2 regions of the Bacillus sp. TCT6 genome follow, and region 1 is predicted to be linked to the other one. Evidence: a T-box and tRNA genes for the amino acid it is inferred to sense, from the RefSeq annotation. Region 1 holds a T-box; the other holds one or more tRNA genes.
What was found. A T-box is a leader RNA that pairs with one kind of tRNA and senses whether it is charged. The one in region 1 lies ahead of argS (arginine--tRNA ligase), so its partner is inferred to be a tRNA-Arg.
Positions count from the first base shown of each region.

Region 1 (3,414 bases):
GTAATCCTTCTTTTAGTACAACCGTCACAGCATAAACCAATGCGAGTCTGCTGTCTTTTTCTTCGCTCTCTTCTAATATACGAACATTACCGTAATATTTATTGAATGATTGTGCTACATCTAATACATATTTCGAAATGATTGATGGCTCATTTTTATTGAAAGCTGCTTCAATTACTTGAGGGAATTTATTAAGTAATTTTACGACACTCCAGCTATGATCATCTTTTAAAGCAAACGTACATGTTTCAAATTCTACACTTTCTTTTCTTAAAATAGAGCAAGCACGTGCATGTGTGTACTGTACGTACGGGCCTGTTTCTCCTTCAAATTTCAGCATGTTTTCTAATGAGAATTCAATATTGTGCATACGCTCATTTTTTAAATCGTGGAAAATAACTGCCCCTACACCGACTTGCTTTGCTACTTCTTCTTTCTGTTTTAAGTTTGGGTTTTTCTCTTCAATATTTTGTTTTGCAAGTTCAATTGCTTCCTCAAGTACTTCTTCGAGTAAAATAACTCTTCCTTTACGTGTCGACATTTTCTTACCATCTTTTAAAATGAAGCCAAACGGTACGTGTTCCATACCATCAACCCAAGTATAGCCAAGTTTTTTTAATACAGTGAAAAATTGATTGAAATGTAAGCTTTGTTCTGGACCAACAACATATAGCGCTTTATCAAACCCATAAGTGTTTTGACGATATAAAGCTGCTGTTAAGTCACGCGTTGCATAAATCGTCGCACCATCTGATTTTCTAATTAAGCAGGGCGGCATTCCTTCTTCTTCTAAATTAACGACTAATGCGCCTTCTGATTCTTCAAGCAAATCATGCTCTTCTAAAATCCCAATAAAATCTTCCATTAAGTTATTATAAAATGCTTCTCCTTGAAAATTAGTAAATTCAACACCGAGAAGTTCATAAATGCGAGAAAATTCTTTAAGGGACTCATGACGGAACCAATTCCAAAGCTCTACCGCTTCTTCATCACCTTCTTCTAATTTCTTAAACCAAGCACGTCCTTCTTCTTCTAGTTCTTCGTCGTCTTTTACCTCTTCATGGAATTGGACATATAACTTAAATAGCTCACGTATTGGATCTTCTTTAACTACTGCTTCATTTCCCCATTTTTTATAAGCCGTAATTAACTTTCCAAACTGTGTTCCCCAATCTCCTATATAATTAATCCCTACAACTTCATAGCCACATTTTTCAGCGATATGTTTCAGCGAATTTCCTATCATTGTAGAACGTAAATGCCCCATCGAAAAAGGTTTCGCGATATTAGGAGAGGAATAATCAATTACTACTGTTTTTTCACAGCCAAAGTGGTTTTGACCGAACTCTTCTTTCTCCGCTAAAACTGTTTTTAATACTGCATCACTTACAGTTTCACGATTGAAAAATACATTTACATAAGGACCAACGGCTTCTACTTTCATAAAAAACGGATTATTTAATTTCTCAGCAACTTCCTTTGCGATAAGAGCTGGTGCTTTTTTATATTGCTTCGCTAATGAAAAGCATGGGAACGCTGCATCTCCAAATTCATCTTGTTTCGGTGTTTCAATTAAATCTAAAATTTGTTTTTGCGTTAATTCATTCGTGAAAATATTAGATAAACTTTCCGCAAACTGCATTTTATAATCCATGATACAACCTCCTTATTTTTTAAAACACAAAAAACTCGTCTCTAAAAAAGAGACGAGTTTTAACCCGTGGTACCACCCTTGTTGTTCGTTACGAACCACTTTCCCGTTTATAACGAGGACAGGGGGCCTCGGCTTTCTCTACTATTCGTTCAAGAAGCATCTCCGAAGTGCGCTTCATCTTTTTCTTCCGTACTAGGCTCACACCATCCCTAGCTCGCTTTCCTTCTAAAAAAGACTACTCTCTTCATCACAGACAGTATATTTAATTAATTATTGCTTATTATACATCTTTTCAAACAATTAGCAAGGGTCAATTACACCAAAGTGAAACTTAGCACTTTTTCTTTTGTATACATAAAAATTGTGTTTTTCAAATCTAGAACTACGAAAATGATCTTTTAAAACGACACGTTTTCTCGCCACTCGTTTTGCCTCCGCAATTGTTTCGTCAGTAATATCATGATACAAAGCGAAGTGTTTTAATCCTTTAATTCCGTCGGATTCTATGACAGTTTCTTCAAACATCGGATCAAGGTAAACGACATCGTAACTATTGTCTTCACATTGCGCTAAAAATGAAAAATGCTCCGTTTGCTTTACTTGAATTCTTTGCATTGCTTCATCAATTTCAGAAACGGATGAAGACCATGTTTTCAAACCATTTTCCATAATATAAGCCATATACTCATTGCCTTCAAGTCCTGTTACTTTTCCGCTTTCACCAACAACATAACTAGCTACAATACTATCTGATGCCATCCCGAGCGTACAATCTAACACTGTCATTCCTCTCTCTAATTGCGTGGCTTGTACAAACGGATCGTGTTCTCCACGCATTAACCTTTTTACACGAAACATCGCTGAGTTCGGATGAAAGAAAAACGATTCTTCCGTACCTTTCGGATAAATAGCTAATCGGTTCTTCCCTACGACAAGCACATCTTGTTCATACTGCTCATGCAGCTTATGTACTGGTATGTCATTACGTTTAACGAATGAACGATTTAATTCTGCGGCTACCTGCTTTGCATAATCTGTCATTTCTTTATTCGTTCTTCCTGCTGTTGTTACGATCATTGTTTCACCTCTATATAAAGAAAAGAGGGAGATTTACTCTCCCCCTTCTTTAGCAATTCTTTTCGAAAGCTTGCTCTAAGTTCGTAATAATTTCGTCCATAGTTGCACCTTCAATTTCATGACGGTGAATGAAGTGAACAACTTCTTTTCCATTTAATAATGCCATAGATGGTGAAGATGGAGGGATTTCTCCGAAGTATTCACGCATTTTTGCGGTAGCATCTTTATCTTGACCTGCGAATACAGTTACAAGATGATCAGGTTGTTTTTCAGCACGAACAACCGCTTGACCTGCTGATGGACGTGCTAAACCAGCTGCACAACCACAAACAGAGTTTACAACTACTAAAGTTGTACCTGATGTATTTTCCATAAATTCTGTTACAGCTTCTTCTGTAGTTAACTCTTCAAACCCAGAACGCACTAACTCTTGGCGCATTGGGATTACCATTTGGCGCATGTATTCTTCATAAGCATTTGACATCTTGTAATCTCTCCTTCAACTTTCATTCCAAATTCATCATATCACGCTCTATTACTAGGTGCAAAAGAAAGATTACGATGATTTCATTTTTTTGTAGGGATTTCACAAACCCCACCGCGGCAATGTCCAACTGGGACAAGTTTTCTATTGTTAGCGATATAATCGTATACTTTACTTCCAAAACCAAGTACGATAGATA
Region 1 is NZ_JBVYHX010000001.1:1,855,181-1,858,594, reverse strand. It holds gene argS (arginine--tRNA ligase) at 1-1,654, opposite strand, end outside; T-box leader at 1,700-1,914, opposite strand; gene AC0ONG_RS09550 (class I SAM-dependent methyltransferase) at 1,955-2,731, opposite strand; gene AC0ONG_RS09545 (BrxA/BrxB family bacilliredoxin) at 2,781-3,215, opposite strand; gene AC0ONG_RS09540 (thiol-disulfide oxidoreductase DCC family protein) at 3,299-3,414, opposite strand, start outside.

Region 2 (3,414 bases), 2.3 Mb from region 1:
TTATGACTGGAAAAGGCCAATTTGTTGAAGTGCAAGGAACTGGAGAAGAAGCGACGTTTAGTAGAGCGCAGTTAAATGAACTACTTGATGCTGCGGAAAAAGGCATTTTCCAACTGATTGATATGCAAAAAGAAGCTTTAGGCGACATCGTATCTCATATAGAGTAGAGGTGGAAAGTATGAAACAAGTTGTTGTAGCGACAAAAAATATGGGTAAAGTACGTGAGTTTGCTGAGTTATTTGAGCGATTTGATTTAGAAGTAAAATCATTACACGATTTTCCTCATATTGAAGAAGTTGAAGAAACAGGTGAAACATTTGAAGAAAATGCGATCTTAAAAGCGGATAGTTTGAGTAGACAGCTGAATTCGATCGTAATTGCGGATGATTCGGGTCTTATTGTAGATGCTTTAAACGGAAAACCAGGAGTGTATTCAGCGCGTTTTGCTGGTGAACCGAAAAATGATCAAGCAAATATCGATAAAGTGTTACAAGAATTAAATGGCATTGACTTTGAAAAGCGTAAAGCACGTTTCTATTGTGCATTAGCAGTTGCTTTCCCTGAAGGTGATAAAAAGCCTGTCATTGTAAATGGGACATGTGAAGGATTTATTTTAGAACAACGCCGCGGAGAAAATGGTTTTGGATACGATCCGATCTTTTATGTGGAAGAATACAAAAAAGCAATGGCGGAATTAAGTTCAGATGAGAAAAATGCTATTAGCCACCGTGGTCGTGCTCTTCGTAAGTTAGAAGAAAAAATCCCGGAATGGTTTTTAGGAGAATAAGGGAGAGAGTATGATGAAAGCTTTAATCGTAAGCGATAGTCATAGCTCTGTGAAGGAATTACAGCAGTTGAAAAAGAAATATGAAGGGAAAGTAGATATCATGATTCATTGCGGTGATTCAGAGCTAACGCCTGCTCATGAAGAAATGCAAGGTTTCCGTGTTGTAAAAGGAAACTGTGATTATGCTAACTTTCAAGATGAAATTGTAACTGATGTAAATGGAATTCGCTTCTTAGTTGTGCATGGACATCGCCATAATGTGAAAATGACATTACAAACGCTAGCGTACCATGCGGAAGAAGTAGGAGCGCAAGTTGCATGCTTCGGACATTCTCACGTATTAGGTGCGGAATTAATCGACGGCGTTTTATTTATTAATCCAGGCAGTATTTTATTACCACGTCAGCGTGTAGAAAAGACATTTGCTGTATTAGAAATGGATGAAAATCAAATGGAAGTTCGTTTTGAAACATTAGACGGACAACTAGTTGAACAAGCAGTTTTTAAAAGAGGATAATAAAATTTATCCTCTTTTAAAAAAGGTGTTGACTTTATGTATGGTTATACATATAATAAATATTGTCGATAGGGCAACGGCGCTAACGAAGAAAAGAAAATAACATATGCGGGTGTAGTTTAGTGGTAAAACAAGAGCCTTCCAAGCTCTGGTCGAGAGTTCGATTCTCTTCACCCGCTCCATGTCCCAGTAGCTCAGCCGGATAGAGCATACGCCTTCTAAGCGTACGGTCGGGAGTTCGAATCTCTCCTGGGACGCTAACAAAAACCTTGTTATCTTTTGATAACAAGGTTTTTGTTTGTCTAAAAATTGATGTTTGGGTTATAAGTGTAGTTCATTCTTAATATCTGCGACCTTTCCTTCGATATTAAGCAGTTGCATATGTACTTCTTTTTCTTAAATAAAAAGAGCGCCGTTTATCCCGCTATTTGCCGGGCAGTAAGACCCCCACCTCAAAATTCAGCGGAAGCAAAGAAGTTAGGTGGGGTCGGGCTGTCCGTAAAAGTCCGATTGGTGAGGGTTGATTAAAGTTACACTTTATGCGCCCTGTTCCTCATATTTAATTTAAAGAATCAATAGGCTTATGGTAGAACTCAAATCCATATCCAGATTCTCCTAATTGTTCACTTGCAATGTTATAAAAGTTTTTACCATTCTAGTGTGATTGAGTAGCCGTTATCGGAACTTATCCCTGATAGTGTGTTACAATTAATAGAAGCGGAAAACGAGAATCTCCAATTGACTGGACGTGTGATTAGTTGGACAGTTTAAGAAGGTTGTATAAAAAGGGAGATGGCGCAAAGATGGCGAGAACAAAAGAGAATGATTTAACGGAGAAATTGGCAGAAGGTCAACGGAAATATGGTGACGGCAACTTTACAGTACAGAACATCGGTGATGAAACTAATCCGAATTGGACTGTCGTAAAAAATGTGAGGAAGGGATCGGCAGGCATTCGCGAAGGAGAAGATATATTAAGACTGCGATCAAAATATATAAAATAGTACGGAATGGGCGGAGCGGGAGTTCGAATCTCTCCTGGGACGCTAAAAAAACCTTGTTATCTTTTGATAACAAGGTTTTTTGTTTTAAATTAGTTATTAATAAACTTCTCAAATACAAAACCATAATCTTTCACATTGTATTGTTTCTTCGTATCAACAAGCCAGTTAAAGGCAATCTCGTTCATCTCTTTAAATTGCTCTGCTAAGTTTACTTGTGCGTTTGAAATACGGCTGAAAGCATTAGATGCCATATCTAAACTTTTATGTGCATATTGTAAAGTAATGTCGTTGTCGTATGAAATTTCTTCAATTTTAAGTAAAGCCTTATATAAATCTTTTAATTCTTCAATATGTTTTTTATGAACATCAATTGAGTAATGCTCATCTCCCATTTGAAACTTAATTTCTATATCTAAATCAATCGTTCCTGCAGTTTCAAGTGCTACGTTTTTAATTTGATATTTACTATAGCTATAGCGGCGCAGTGTGCGTTTTTTACTTGTTGCGCTTGTACCATCTAGGTGGAGTAATCCTTTGTTTGTGAAGCAATATTCATCTGATTTGGATTTAATTAGAAAATAAATTTTCTCTCCATCTTCGTGCATCACGTAATCATCAGCATCAACTTTATCGTAATCTTTCGGTGTAATGACAGAACCTACATCGCTTAACCCTAAAACATCGGCAGCTACTTTTTTGAACATATATAATCCCCCTTGTAAATTAAATTCTTAATTGTACAAAAATATATTAACATGATTTTCATTTTTTGTTTTCTTGTAATACGAAAATATCTGAAGGTAAGTTAAGAAAAGTAACGCATAATTATTTTGATCCTAAATTATTTAGTAAATCTATTAGTCTAAGAGTCGATTCGCCGAAAAGTAACCAAGAGAAAAAAGCTAATTTTGCAAGTGATTATAGAGAAATTTCGTGAAAGCACCTCAAGCGATATGAGGTGTTTTTCAATCCCTTTTTGAAATCTTACAATTCTGTAAGGTAACTGTAAGGTAGTTCGATGGTAAGAAATTGCTAATCTTTTATAATGAAGATAACAACGATAAAACGAGGAGGAAGAAATGATGAAAGGGTTAGTTGTAACGGGC
Region 2 is NZ_JBVYHX010000001.1:4,136,192-4,139,605, reverse strand. It holds gene rph (ribonuclease PH) at 1-167, shown strand, start outside; gene AC0ONG_RS21120 (XTP/dITP diphosphatase) at 179-787, shown strand; gene AC0ONG_RS21115 (metallophosphoesterase) at 801-1,304, shown strand; tRNA gene AC0ONG_RS21110 (tRNA-Gly) at 1,413-1,486, shown strand; tRNA gene AC0ONG_RS21105 (tRNA-Arg) at 1,488-1,561, shown strand; gene AC0ONG_RS21100 (hypothetical protein) at 2,108-2,308, shown strand; gene AC0ONG_RS21095 (PH domain-containing protein) at 2,398-3,012, opposite strand.
Region 2: it has a tRNA-Arg gene. The T-box ahead of argS (arginine--tRNA ligase) is inferred to sense a tRNA for this amino acid. The anticodon was not compared.